Regions from separate parts of the Herbaspirillum sp. C7C2 genome, predicted to be linked through region 2. Evidence: predicted binding sites of a transcription regulator. Region 2 holds the regulator's gene; the other holds the start of a gene.
What was found. Region 2 encodes HrcA, which represses chaperone genes, less so after heat shock. Its sites were predicted from a motif close to TTAGCACTCNNNNNNNNNGAGTGCTAA; they were not measured.
Positions count from the first base shown of each region.

Region 1: rpoH (RNA polymerase sigma factor RpoH) is a predicted target of HrcA. The motif match lies at 5,837-5,863, and genes of this name have one in related genera.

Region 1 covers NZ_JABXGI010000001.1:31,857-39,076, reverse strand. Annotated here, with positions in the region: gene HWE04_RS00205 (cytochrome c oxidase subunit 3) at 1-320, shown strand, start outside; gene HWE04_RS00200 (twin transmembrane helix small protein) at 404-604, opposite strand; gene HWE04_RS00195 (SURF1 family protein) at 710-1,432, shown strand; gene HWE04_RS00190 (SCO family protein) at 1,419-2,045, shown strand; gene HWE04_RS00185 (COX15/CtaA family protein) at 2,087-3,223, shown strand; gene cyoE (heme o synthase) at 3,220-4,113, shown strand; gene HWE04_RS00175 (SCO family protein) at 4,118-4,708, shown strand; gene rpoH (RNA polymerase sigma factor RpoH) at 4,790-5,689, opposite strand; gene HWE04_RS00165 (cell division protein FtsX) at 6,223-7,146, opposite strand; gene HWE04_RS00160 (cell division ATP-binding protein FtsE) at 7,143-7,220, opposite strand, start outside.
Region 2 covers NZ_JABXGI010000001.1:289,971-297,190, forward strand. Annotated here, with positions in the region: gene HWE04_RS01365 (phosphodiesterase) at 1-209, shown strand, start outside; gene HWE04_RS01370 (barstar family protein) at 310-636, opposite strand; gene HWE04_RS01375 (ExbD/TolR family protein) at 649-1,092, opposite strand; gene HWE04_RS01380 (MotA/TolQ/ExbB proton channel family protein) at 1,109-1,807, opposite strand; gene dapB (4-hydroxy-tetrahydrodipicolinate reductase) at 1,968-2,774, opposite strand; gene HWE04_RS01390 (outer membrane protein assembly factor BamE) at 2,815-3,363, opposite strand; gene fur (ferric iron uptake transcriptional regulator) at 3,574-3,999, shown strand; gene hrcA (heat-inducible transcriptional repressor HrcA) at 4,119-5,147, opposite strand; gene HWE04_RS01405 (HAD family hydrolase) at 5,226-5,942, opposite strand; gene HWE04_RS01410 (NAD kinase) at 5,979-6,896, shown strand; gene recN (DNA repair protein RecN) at 6,965-7,220, shown strand, end outside.

The DNA of each region.
Region 1 (7,220 bases), 260 kb from region 2:
AGACGGCGGTGTGGCTGTTCCTCACCATCCTGCTGGGCGCGGTCTTCATGGGCTTCCAGGCCTACGAATACATCCACGCCTACCATGAGCTGAACCTGAAGCTGACCTCGGGCATCTACGGTTCCACGTTCTTCATGCTGACCGGCTTCCACGGCTTCCACGTGACCATGGGCGCGATCATGCTGTCGGTGGTGCTGTATCGCCTGCTGCGGGGGCACTTCACGCCGACCCACCATTTCGCCTTCGAGGGTGCGGCCTGGTATTGGCACTTCGTGGACGTGGTGTGGCTGGGACTGTACGTGGTGGTGTACTGGCTGTAAGCCTGGTGAATTCCTGGCAATCCAGGCAGTCCAGTCAGGTGAGGGCCGCACTTCGGTGCGGCCTTTTCATGTGAGGGAAGGTTTCAGCGGATGCCGGTCGGCTGTATCCAGCCCAGCTTGTAGCTCAGCAGGATGAACAGGAACAGCGCCACCGAAAAGCCCACCCGCAAGGTCAGCGCCTGGACCGTGCGATTGCTCTTGCCCTTGTCGCGCATGAGGAAGATCAGTGCCGAGGCCAGGCTGGCCAGGATCAGGATGAAAGCGATGGCGACGATGATTTTCATGGCGGTAGAATTCCTGTCTCGGTCCGCTGGCTTGCGGTATGCTGCGTTGGTTTACTTAGTTTTTGCATCCCGCTTCTGAGGCCATTGTAAGGCCAAACCTCCCCGATGCCGACCAGATTCCGCTTTCGCCTCATCCCCTTCTGCGCCACGTTGATCGTGGCCGCCGCCGGTATCGCGCTGGGCCAGTGGCAGAGTCATCGGGCGGCGGAGAAAACCGCCCTGCAGCAGCGCATGCAGGCGCGTGCCAGCGAAACGCCATTGCTGACCCTGCCCGCGGAAGCGGTCACCAGCGATATGGAATTCCGCCATATCAAGCTGCGTGGAGAGTTCGTTCCGCAGTGGACGCTCTATCTGGAAAATCGTCCCTACAATGGCGCCGTCGGGTTTCACGTGCTGACGTTATTCAAGCCGGAAGGCAGCCCGCAGGCCGTGGTCGTGGCGCGCGGCTGGGCGCCGCGTGATGCCGCCGATCGCACGCGGGTACCGCAGGTGGCACCACCTGCGGGTGTGACGGAAGTGGAGGGCGTGCTGCGCCATGATGCCGGCCACGTGCTGCAGCTGGGCCAGGCCGATGCGCCCCGGCCGCAGGCCATCCTGCAGAATCTGGACATCCCCGCACTGGCGCAGGCCAGCGGCATGGCGCTTTCGCCGCTGGTGCTAGAGCAGGGCGGTAAGCCCGGTGATGCGCTGGTACGCGACTGGCCCGCGCCTTCGCTGGGCATCGACCGCCATCGCGGTTACGCGGTGCAATGGTATGCACTGGCCGCCATGGCGCTGATTTTTTTCATCGTGACAGGATACAAACGTGGTCGTCATGACAAAGCCTGAAGTCCCTGCCAAGCCGGCGTCCCTGGAAGATGCGCGCCGTCGCCGCCTCGGTCGCTGGAAGATGCTGGCCATCGTGGCGGTCTGTGCTGCGCCGCTGATCGCCTCCTATTTCACCTACTACGTGGTCAAGCCGCAGAGCCGCAACAACTACGGCGCCTTGATCGACCCGCGCCAGTATCCGATTCCGGACCTGGGCAGCAGCGCCATCGATGGTAGCCCCGCCAGGCTTGAGGATTACAAGGGCAAGTGGGTGATGTTGCAGGTGGATCGCGGCGAATGCGGCGCGCCCTGCCAGCAGAAACTGCTGACCATGCGCCAGCTGCGGCTGATGCAGGGCAAGGAGATGGAGCGCGTCGAACGCGTCTGGCTGGTGACCGATCGTGCACCCATCCAGACCCTGCTCCTGCGCGAATACGACGGAACCGATATCCTTCGGGTTGACGCCGGCAAATTGCAGTCCTGGTTGCCGGTCGATGCCGGTACCTCGGTCGAAGACCACATCTACCTGATCGACCCGCTGGGCAATCTGATGATGCGCTTCCCCAAGGACCCCGATCCCGGCAAGATGAAGAAGGACATTTCCAAGCTGCTGCGCGCTTCGGCCATCGGGTGATGCCCGGGCCGGCACGCATGCTGACGCAAGTTTGAATCAAGATGAATGCAACGACGCTGATACAACTGGGCCTGACCGGGCTCGTGGTCGCCCTGATCCCCCTGGCGCTGGTTTCGCGCGCACAGGGCGTGGCCAACAAATACCGCAAGCTGGTGTGGGTGACGCTGTTCTTTACCTTCGACCTGATCATGTTCGGCGCCTTCACGCGCCTGACCGATTCCGGCCTCGGTTGCCCCGACTGGCCGGGTTGCTACAGCCACGCCAATCCGCTGCTAGCGCATGAACACATCAATGCCGCCCAGGAAGCCATGCCCTTCGGCCCGGTCACCTGGGCCAAGGCCTGGATCGAGATGATCCACCGTTATTTCGCCATGGCGGTGGGCTTCCTGATCATCGTGCTGATGGTGACGGCGTGGCGGCGCTGGATCAGATCGGGCAGGACCGAGCTGCAGTTCCGTCCCTGGTTCCCCACGGCCCTGCTGGGCTTCGTCTGCCTGCAGGGGGCCTTCGGTGCCTGGACCGTAACCATGAAGCTGCAACCCGTCATCGTCACGATTCATCTGCTGCTGGGCCTGACATTGCTGGCCATGCTGGCCTGGCTGGGCGCGCGGCAGGAGACCCATGTACCGGTTTCTGCGGCCGGGCGCGCCTTGATCGTGCCAGCCACCATCGGCGCCGCCCTGCTGGCGCTGCAGATCGCGCTGGGGGGCTGGGTCAGTACCAACTATGCAGCGCTGGCCTGTTCCGATTTCCCGCTTTGCAACGGCCAGCTGGTGCCGCAGATGGACTTCGAGCACGGTTTCACCCTGTGGCGCCACCTGGGCATGACCTCGGCTGGCGACTACCTGCCGGTCGAAGCGCTGACCGCAATCCACTGGGTGCACCGCAGTTTTGCCTTTGTCGTGATCTTGTATGTTGTATGGCTGGCACACCGCGCCCTGCGTGACGAGGGCTTGCGCAAGACCGCCCGCTGGATGCTGATCGTGCTGGGTTTGCAGCTCTGTACCGGTCTGGCAACCATCTATCTGAACTGGCCGCTGGCTATTGCCGTGGTCCATAACGGCGGGGCGGCGCTGCTGGTCATCCTCATGGTCATGTTAAACTACAAGGTCCGTTACGCACCCTCCGGCCTGGCCGTCGCTGCTCCACCAGCATCCGCCCGGCCCGTCACGCCATGACCACACTGACCGCCCAACCCAACCGCATCGCCCAGTACTGGGCACTGACCAAGCCGCGTGTGACGCAGCTGGCCGTGTTCTGTGCCGTGATCGGCATGTTCCTCTCCACGCCTGATCTGCCGGATTGGCACAAGGTCATCTTCGGCACGGTTGGCATCTGGCTCCTGGCCGGGGCCGCCTTCGCCATCAATTGCCTGGTCGAGCGCGAGATCGATTCGCGCATGGCCCGCACCGCCCGCCGACCACTGGCGCGCGGCGAAATCACGGTGCCGCAGACGCTGGTGTTCTCGGGCGTACTCGGCGGCCTGGGCATGTGGGTGCTGTACAACCTGGTCAATCCGCTGACCATGTGGCTGACCTTCGCCACCTTCGTCGGCTACGCCATCATCTACACCATCATCCTCAAGCCCGCCACCTCGCAGAACATCGTCATCGGCGGCCTGGCTGGCGCCATGCCACCCGCCCTGGGCTGGGCTGCGATCGCCAACGACGTGCCGATGCAGGCCTGGGTGCTGGTGATGATCATCTTCATCTGGACGCCACCACACTTCTGGGCGCTGGCCATGTACCGCCGTGACGACTACGCCAAGTCCGGCCTGCCCATGTTGCCCATCACGCACGGTATGGATGTGACCAAGTTGCACATCCTGATGTACACCATCGCGCTCTTCGCCGTGAGCCTGCTGCCCTTTGCCATTGGCATGAGCGGCCTGATCTATCTGGCCACGGCGGTCGTGCTGGGCGCGATCTTCTTCTGGTATTCCTGGCAGATCTATCGCCGCTACACCGACCTGATCGCGCGCAAGGCCTTCGCCTATTCCATCGTCTACCTGTCCATCCTGTTCGCGGTACTGCTGGTGGATCACTATTTCCTGTTCCGCGGTTTCTAAGCCCATGAAAAGATTTTTCTCGGCGCTGCTGCTGGCCGGCTGCGCAACGCTGCTGGCGGCCTGTGGCCCGTCCAAGCCTGAGCTGAAGTTCAACAATACCGATGTCACCGGCCTGGACTACGCCAAGGACTTCGCCTTGACCGACCACAACGGCAAGCCGCGCACCCTGGCCGATTTCAAGGGCAAGGTGGTGGTCATGTTCTTCGGCTACACCCAATGCCCGGACGTCTGCCCGACCACCATGATCGAGATGGCCAATGTCATGAAGGAACTGGGGCCGGATGCGGACAAGGTGCAAGTGCTCTTTGTCACCGTCGATCCCGAGCGCGATACGCAGGAAGTGCTGTCGCAATACGTGCCAGCCTTCGACAAGCGTTTCCTGGGCCTGCGCGGTGACCTGCCGCAGACCGAGAAGGTCGCCAAGGAATTCAAGGTGTTCTACCAGAAGGTACCTGGCAAGCAGCCCGGCAGCTACACCATGGACCACACGGCCGGCAGCTATGTGTTCGATACCCAGGGCCACATCCGCCTGTTCGTCAAGCACGGCCAGGGACCGCAGACCCTGACGCATGACATCAAGCTGCTGTTGAACTGAGCCGGAGAGCTCATCCATAGATGGAAAAAAGAAAGGCGCCCGAGGGCGCCTTTCTTGTTGCTGCGATGCGGATCAGCCGGATCAGGAATAGGCCTGCAGCGCCGTCTTCATCTTCTTCAATGCGACCGCTTCGATCTGGCGAATACGCTCGGCAGACACACCGAACTCATCAGCCAGCTCATGCAGGGTGGCACCGGAACCATCGTCATTGGCCAGCCAGCGGGCTTCGACGATACGGCGCGAGCGGTCATCCAGTTTGGACAGTGCGGCTTCCAGGCCTTCCGATTGCAGGCGATCGTACTGCTTGGCCTCGATGACACGGGTCGGCTCCGAATTGTCGGAAGACAGGTAGGCGATGGGTGCGAACTTGTCATCTTCATCATCGGTGGGCGACTCCAGGGCGATATCGCGACCGGACAGACGGGTTTCCATCTCGATCACTTCCTCGCGCTTGACGTCCAGGGTCTTGGCCAGCGCCTCGACCTGTGCCGGGGTCATCGCGTCCAGACCTTCCTTGTGGCTGCGCAGGTTGAAGAACAGCTTGCGCTGGGCCTTGGTGGTAGCAACCTTCACCAGACGCCAGTTCTTCAGGATGTACTCGTGGATCTCGGCCTTGATCCAGTGCATGGCGTAGGACACCAGACGCACGTTCTGCGCCGGGTCGAAACGCTTGACCGCCTTCATCAGGCCGATGTTGCCTTCCTGGATCAGGTCGGCGTGCGGTAGGCCATAGCCGAGATAACCACGGGCGATCGAGACGACCAGGCGCAGGTGCGACAACACCATCTTCTGGGCGGCACCCAGGTCATTCTTTTCGCGCAGGTCGCGGGCCAGCTTGATCTCTTCCTCGTGGGTCAACATGGGCAGGCGGTTCACTGCGGAAATATACGCGTCGATATTGCCCAGGCTGCCGGAAAAACCAAGCGCGAGTGCATTGGACTCGGCAGGCATGAGTGCAGTTTGTGCAGACGCAGTTTTCATGGATTCTCCTCGTTCCTAGCGGAAACAGTATGAAGCGGTAAGCTTTGGGGCCGGCGCCGGTGGCTTGGCGCGGCAGATGCGCAGCGGGCGCATCGTCTCGGTTTGTTGCAGTGCTCACATAAAACTGGAGCAATTCGATAAGGTATTCTAGCACTCGTCACCCCAGAGTGCTAATAGCATGATTGGGAAGCGTTGATAGCCGAAGACTATTGCCGATCAATCTCTCATTGCATTATTTCCCCTTCATATTAGTCGCCTTTGGGCGACAAAAGTTGCGATGCGGGTCAAAAGCAGGCGAGAAACTTGTAACAATTTTTGCAGCGCGCCACGGGGCTGGGAAGAGGCAGACGCCAGGGCAGAAAAGGGAGCACAGACAGAAGTGCCGCTTTGCCGGCAGGGACCGGCGACCACCCTTGGGAAGACGTACGAGACTTGGAATTATTGCAGGGCGAGGAGTTCCACCGGTGTTTCCGATGCCAGAAAAACCGAAGCCCGCTACTGCGGGCTTCGATCTGGAGGCGCCAGGAACAGCCTCAGGCCTTGCGGGCCAGCTGCCGATGCACCGACAGCATTGCCCCGAACAGGCCCAGCAGGGCGCTCACGGCCAGCAACAGGGCGATGGCCATGGGGCTGGGCAGGGCCAGCTGGAATTCCGACGCATACAGGTGCGCAAAGTCGAGGATGGCCGCATTGAGCGGTTGCTGTGCCGCCACCACCAGCCCCAGCGCCACCAGTCCCGCGCATCCGCCCAGCAGCGCGCCGGTGTAATAGAAGGGCCGGTAGATGAAGGAATTGGTCGCCCCGAACAGGCGCGACACCTCGATCTCGTCGCGCTGCGTCATCACCTGCAGGCGGATCGTATTGAACACCACCGCCACCACCACCGCACCCAGCGTAATGCCGAGGAACAGCAGCACCAGCCGCAGGATGCGCAGCAACGCCGCCAGCCGCTTGACCCATTCCGAGTCGATCTGCACCGTATCCACGCCGGCCTGCTTCTTCAGTTGCTGCGCGATGTCATCGACGCGGCCGGCATTCATGGCGTTCTCGAAGCCTGGCAGGCGCACCACGAAGCTGTCCGGCAGCGGATTGCTGCCCAGGGTATTGAGCACATCGGCCAGGCCGGTCTTGCTCTTCAAGGCATCGAAGGCCTTCTCGCGCGGGATGAACTCGACCTTGCCGTTGGTATTGCCGTCCTTCAACACCTGGTTGATGGTCTTGCCCACCGCCAGCGCAGCATCGCGGCTGGCCTCGGGTTTCATGAAGATGCTGATTTCCGGCTCCACCGACATCTGGTCCGAGATCGGGCGCACGTTTTCCAGCGCCGAGAGGCCCGCAAAGGGCAGCGCCAGCGCTATCGAGACCACCAGCACGTTGAGCACGAAGTTGCCCGGCGAGTGCAGCAGGTGGCGCAAGGCGTCGGCGATGGCGGCGAAATGCTGTCTCAACCAGTTCATGGCGATACCTCCACCGGATTGGCCACGCCGTTGTGCCAGCCATCGACGATGCGGCCGCGGTCCAGGTAGACGAT
Region 2 (7,220 bases):
GCACGGTGGCCACGACCTGTCCGGGGGTGTCACATCAGGTGCAACTGGACCTGGATCCGCAGGCGCCATCCTGTTTCGTGATGGAGCCGCCGGGCTACCAGTTGCATTGGTGGGATGCGCAGGCGCGCAGCCTGGTGAGCCATACGGCATTCATCGGCGAGTTCGATGGTCCGTATCCGTTCTATGACGGCGATGAACTGATCGATTGAAGGTGATTGAAGGTGATTGAAGGGGGCGGATGGATTGATCTGCAATAGAGATCAATTCATCCGGCCGCAGCGATACGAAAGATAAGTCAACTGCGCCGATCTACTTCCAGATCAGTTCGATCACCGGCGCTTCACCGTAATCCTCGCAGCGGTCATTGATGGCTGTGCAGCAGAATTCCACATCCTCGACCAGGTCCGGCAGGCGCTGATGCAACTCGGCGCTGTGGCTGATCTCGATGACCAGCACTTCCTTGGGCTTGAGCTTGAACTTGCACATGCCTTCGTCATCGCGCAGGTAGGACAGGCAATCCACCCATGCATCCATGTTGCGGCCATAGAAATCGGGAAAGCCGAAGGCTTGCGCGCTCTCGGTGTGGAAGCTCTCCCAGTCGGTGATGCGGTCGCCCGCCAGTGTTACGGTGGCCATGTGCTATCTCTTTCAGTTGGCTTTGGCTTGCGTCTTGCTGCCGGCCTTGGGGTCGGTGACGAAGCCCAGCTTGGTCAGGCCGGCAGACTGCGCGGCCGACATCACCTCGGCGATGGTCTGGTAGCGGGTCGACTTGTCGGCGCGCAGCTGCAGCTCGGGCTGTGGCTTCTTGCCGGCGGCATCGGCCAGGCGACTGTCCATTTCCTCTTCGCTGACCGGCTGGTCGTTCCAGTACAGCTTGCCGGCGGCGTCGATGCCGAGGGTGATGGTCTCCGGTTTTTCCGGGGCCGGCGCCGATTGTGCGGTGGGCAGGTCCAGCTTGAGGGCGTGGGTGAACATGGGCGCGGTGATGATGAAGATCACCAGCAGTACCAGCATCACGTCCACCATCGGGGTGACGTTGATGTCGGCCATCGGGGCCGAGTTCTGATTGTCGTTGAATCCGCCGAAACTCATGATGGGCTCCCGGGTGTCATGGCTTGCGCATGCCGCCGACGCGTTCGCCGGTGGTGAGATAGGCGTGCAGGTCGTGGGCGAAGCCGTCGAGTTCGGCCAGCACCACGCGGTTGATGCGGGTGAAGGCGTTGTAGGCCAGCACCGCCGGAATCGCCACCAGCAGGCCCAGCGCAGTCATGATCAGGGCCTCGCCGACGGGGCCGGCGACCTTGTCGATCTGTACCGTACCGCTGGCCGAGACCGCCACCAGCGCGTGATAGATGCCCCAGACGGTGCCGAACAGGCCGACGAAGGGCGCGGTGGAGCCGACCGAAGCCAGCAGGGTCAGGCCGCGTTCCAGCCGGGCCGAGACGCGGTTGATTTCGCGTCGCAGGGTGCGGGTGATCAGTTCGCCGGGGTCGGTGGCGGCATTCAGCGAGGGCGTGCCTTGCTGGCGGGTACCGATGTCGGCGGCTTCGGCGGCGCGCTCGGCCATGGGGCTGTAGATCTGCTCGCTGTCGAGGCGCTGCATGGCACCGGTGGCGTCGGCCAGGGTGGGAGCCTGCCAGAACTGTTCCAGCGCGTTGCTGCCACGGCGGATGCGCCAGGCGGCCCAGGCCTTGGAGAGGATGTAGTACCAGCTGGCGATCGACATGATCAGCAGCAGATAGGCGACGGAGTGGGAAACGGCATCGCCTTGCGCCCAGTAGTGGGCAAATCCAACGTTCGGTTCCATATTGCGTTCTTTCGGGAAAGCGCCGCGCCAGCGCGGCAATGGGTCAATCGGAAGCAATCAAGGGGGGCTGTCGCTTGGAGCGGCCTGCCCCAAAAAAATTCGCTGCCGGACCTGGTGGGGCGCGGCAGCGTCGGGCATTTCCTGTGGTTCCGGGCCAGGCTTACTTGAAGCCCAGCACGTCCTGCATGTCGTACAGACCGCTCTGCTTGCCGGCCAGGAAGCGCGCGGCACGCAGGCTGCCCATGGCGTATGAGACGCGGCTGGACGACTTGTGCGAAATCTCGATACGTTCGCCGATGCCGGCGAACAGCACGGTGTGGTCGCCGATGATGTCGCCGCCGCGCACGGTGGCAAAACCGATGGAGGACGGATCGCGCTCGCCGGTGACGCCTTCGCGGGCATAGACGGCGACGTCGTCGAGATTCTTGCCCAGCGCGTCGGCGATGACTTCACCCATCTTCAGGGCGGTGCCGGAGGGGGCGTCGACCTTGTGGCGATGGTGTGCTTCGATGATCTCGATGTCGTAGCCGTGCGAGAAGTTCTTGGCGGCCAGTTCCAGCAGCTTGAGGGTCACGTTGACGCCCACGCTCATGTTGGGAGCGGCCATGACGGCGGTCTTGCTGGCGAATTCGGCGATGGCGGCCTTGCCCTCGGCGTCGAAGCCGGTGGTGCCGATGACGACCTTCACGCCATGCGCAGCGCAGAACTCCAGGTGCTTCAGCGTGCCTTCAGGACGGGTGAAATCGATCAGCACGTCGGCACCGGCCAGGCCACGGGCCAGGTCGGATTCGATGAGCACGCCGGTGGTCTTGCCCAGGAACAGGCCGGCATCAGTGCCGATGGCCGGTGCGCTGGGGGTGTCAAGGGCGCCGGAGAGCTTGAGGTCGTCGGCGTTGAGGATGGCTTCGATCAGCATGCGGCCCATGCGCCCGGAGGCGCCGGCGACTGCGATATTCAATACTGTCATGGGAAACTCGGAATGACGGATGACGGGAGACGGGTATTGCTTACTTGCCAGTGGCCGAGGAGGGCGCCACGGGAGAGGCCGGCTTGACTTCGCTGTCGGCCTTGTCCTTGTCGGCGCCGAAACTGGCCTTGGCGCCGACCTTGGAGTCGGTGATCAGGGTCAGGTATTCGCTCTCGGTGGGCAGGTTCTCGCCGCCTTCGACGTGATCCAGCAGGTCATCCTTGAAGAAGACCGAGACCCGGCTGGTCATGATTTCGCCATTGCCCTTGGCCAGGCGGAAATCGTAATCCCAGCGATTGGCGTGGAACATGTCGGTCAGCAGCGGGGTGCCCAGCACGAAGCGCACCTGGTCGCGGGTCAGGCCGGGGCGCAGCTGGGCCACCATTTCCTTGGAGACGAAATTGCCTTGCTGGATGTCGATGCGGTAGGGCTTGAGGAAGCCGAACAGGCTGTTGCTCTTGCCGGTTACCTTCACGCCCGAGGTGTCGGTCGGGGCCGCCTGCTCGGGCGACTTGGTCGAGGAACAGCCCGCCAGCAGGGCCAGGACCGCGACGACGCCGATTGCGGCGGTTTGATGACGGGACTTCATTCGGGAAAGCATGCGCATAAAGTTTTCAACCGGGTTGAGCCATGAGCCTAAAGCGCTATATGATAAGCTAGAACTTACTTCTTAAATAGGCATGAGTGCGTTCCGGACGCAAAAGGCTGCCCCACCAGCCCGGCCGGAGCGGTCCCCAGGCCCTCCCAGCGGACCAGCGCGCCTGTTTGAGACCAGTAAAAACCGGGAACCCACTCTACCATGCCGAACAATCCATCCGAACTGAAGGCCAGCGGCCTGAAGGCCACCCTGCCACGCCTGAAGATCCTGGAAATCTTCCAGAACACCTCCGTGCGCCACCTGAGCGCCGAAGACGTCTACAAACAGTTGCTCTCCGACAATCTTGACGTGGGCCTGGCCACCGTCTACCGCGTGCTGACGCAGTTCGAGCAGGCAGGCCTGCTCCAACGCAACCACTTCGAGACCGGCAAGGCGGTCTTCGAATTGAACGAAGGTTCGCACCACGACCACTTGGTCTGCCTGGACTGCGGCAAGGTCGAGGAATTCTTCGATGCCGAGATCGAGAAGCGCCAGATCAAGATCGCCCAGGAACACGGTTTCGAAATCGCCGACCATGCCTTGGCGTTGTACGGACATTGCAAGAACTGCAAGAAGCTGAAGAAATAAACCAGGGGCCTTGCTTGCGGATATTTACGCAGGCAATCCTTTGCAAAGACAATGAAAAAGCCACGTGATGTCCCACGTGGCTTTTTCGTTGGCTCCGTCGGCGGAAGCCGTATCCGTCTTCAGTGCTGGCTTAGCGCGCTGGAGAGCAGCTTGGCGGTGATGTCGACGATGGGGATGACCCGTTCGTAGGCCATGCGGGTGGGGCCGATCACGCCCAGGGTACCGACGATGCGCCCGTTGACTTCGTAGGGGGCGGTGACGATGCTCATGTCGTCCATCGGTACCAGTTGCGATTCGCCGCCGATGAAGATCTGCACGCCCGTGGCCTTGCTGGACACATCCAGCAACTGCAGCAGGCCGGTCTTCTGCTCGAACATGTCGAACAGGCGGCGCAGGGAATTCATGTTGGAGGACAGGTCGCTCACCGACAGCAGGTTACGCTCGCCGGAGATGACCACGTTGTTGTCGGCTTCCTCGCTCATGGCGTCGCTGCCGGCTTCCACGGCGGCCTGCATGAGCACGGTCATGTCGTCGCGCAACTGGCGCAGCTCGCCCTGCAGGCGCAGCCGCACCTGGTCGAAGGACTGGCCGGCGTAATGCTGGTTGATGTAGTTGGCGGCCTGGGTCAGCTGGCTGGGGGTGTAATCAACCTCGGTGAGCAGCATGCGGTTCTGCACATCGCCACCCTGGTCCACGATCACCAGCAGGATGCGCTTTTCCGACAGCCGCAGGAATTCGATCTGCTGGAACGCCGATTCGCGCTTGGGCGTCATCACCACCCCGGCGAACTGCGACAGCGACGACAGCACCTGGGCGGCGTTGGTGATGATCTTCTGGGGCGAGGTATTGTGCTGCAGGCGAGCCTGCAAGCGGCCTTCCAGGGCGCTTTCGTCGATCGCCTCGACTGTCAGGAGGGTATCGACGAACATGCGGTAGCCGCGCGGGGTCGGCACCCGTCCGGCCGAGGTGTGCGGGCTGGCGACGAAGCCCATCTCTTCCAGGTCGGCCATGATGTTGCGGATGGTCGCTGGTGACAGTTCCAGGCCGGACAGTTTCGACAGGGCGCGCGAGCCCACCGGCTGGCCGTCGGCGATGTACCGTTCGACCAGTGCCTTCAGGAGTGTGCGGGCGCGGTTATCGAGTTGCATGGTGCATATTCTAGCGGCTTATGATGCAAAGAGTGACAGCTACGTGACGGCGGATGTGAATTGGCGCCAGCCGGCACTTCAGGCCTGAGCCGCCAGCCAGTCGTGCAGCTCGTGCAGATCGCGACAGATGGCATCGGGGCAGATGCCATCGGGCAGCGTTCGCGCAAAGCGGTTCATCCACACCGCGCGCAGGCCGGCCTGTTGCGCACCCTGCACATCCAGCAGGGGATCGTCGCCGACATAGACCGTAGCGCCCGGCGCCACCTGTAGCGCTTCGCAGGCGGCGTGGAAGATCGCCGGATCGGGCTTGGCGCGACCGAAGCGGTGGGCTGCGATGGAGACGCCGAAGTGCCCGGCCAGGCCGATGCGTTCGAGGTCGGCGAAGCCATTGGAGACCGAGCCCAGCGTCAGTTTGTCTTTCAGGCGCAGCAGTGCCGGTTCCACATCGTCGAACAGCGCGACCGTGCTGCGCGCTTCGGAGAACAGGGCCATGGCGGGATCGACCAGGGCCAGGTCCACGTCATGTTCGCGGAAGACATCGGTCAAGGCGGTGTGGCGCAGCTTCCAGAGGTCGATGCGGTAGATCGGATCGGTCTGCATCAGGGCCATGCGGCGTTCGCGCAGGCTGGCCACGGTATGGGCGGCAGCCACGGCAGGTGCGTGCTGGCGCAGCCAGTCGTAGAGCAGGCCTTCGGCGCGCACCAGCACTGGTTCGATGGCCCAGAGGGTGTCGTCGAGGTCGAACAGGACCGCTTCGATGGGCGGGGGAGGCAGGGTGGAAGCGCTTGGTTTCATTACAATGTCATCTCAAATTATGGTCTAATCCGCAGCATGTGGCCCATCAAATTACCCGTTCAGGCAGCCGTACCCAAAACCGTCGCCATCGTCGGCAAGTACCAGGCCGTCGGCATCGCGCAGATCTTGTCGGACATCGCCGTGTTCCTGGAGTCGCACGGCCACACCGTGGTCTTCGAGACCGAAACCGCCGAGAACATCGCCCTGCAAGGCTATGACAGCATGACTCCCGAGCAGATCGGTCATCACGCGGACGTGGCCATCGTGGTCGGCGGCGACGGTACCATGCTGGGCATCGCGCGCCAGCTGGCACCGTACAACGTACCGCTGATCGGCATCAACCAGGGACGCCTGGGCTTCATCACCGACATCGCGCAAGACCGCATGATACCGGCTCTGGCCGAAATGCTGGACGGCAATGTCGAAGCCGAGTCGCGTTCGCTGCTGGAAGCGCGGGTCTATCGCGAGGGCGGCGAGATCTTCCGCGCCCTGGCCCTGAACGATGTGGTGGTGGCGCGGGGTTCCACCTCCGGCATGGTCGAGCTGCGGGTCGAGGTCGATGGCCGCTTCATGTACAACCAGCGCTCCGACGGCCTGATCGTGGCCACCCCGACCGGCTCCACCGCCTATGCGCTCTCGGCCGGCGGACCCATCCTGCACCCCAGCCTGCATGGCATCGTGATGGTGCCGATCTCCCCGCATTCGCTGTCCAATCGTCCGATCACGCTGTCGGATTCCTGCGAGATCGTGATCCAGGTGGTTTCCGGGCGCGAGGTCAGCGCCAACTTCGACATGCAGTCGCTCACCAGCGTGCTGCATGGCGACCGTATCGTGATCCGCCGTTCGGCACACAAGATCACCTTCCTGCATCCCCAGGGCTGGAGCTATTTCGACACCCTGCGCGAGAAGCTGCACTGGAATGAATACCCCTCGATAGAAGGCCGATTACAATAAGCGCGGCCGGCGCATGCCGGCTTGCGCCATTCTTCAGGCCTGTCCGTCCAACCCGCTGCGAGACCACCATGCTGCGTACCTTAACGATCCGCGACTTCGTGATTGTCGATGCCATCGAGCTCGAATTTGCGCGCGGATTTTCCGTCTTCACCGGCGAAACCGGCGCCGGCAAATCCATCCTGATCGATGCCCTGGCGCTGGCCCTGGGCGGTCGCGGCGATCCCAGCGTGGTGCGCGAGGGCGCGGCCAAGGCCGATGTCAGCGCCGATTTCACCGCTACGCCCGAGGTCCAGGCCTGGCTGGAAGAGCATGAGTTCGCCGACG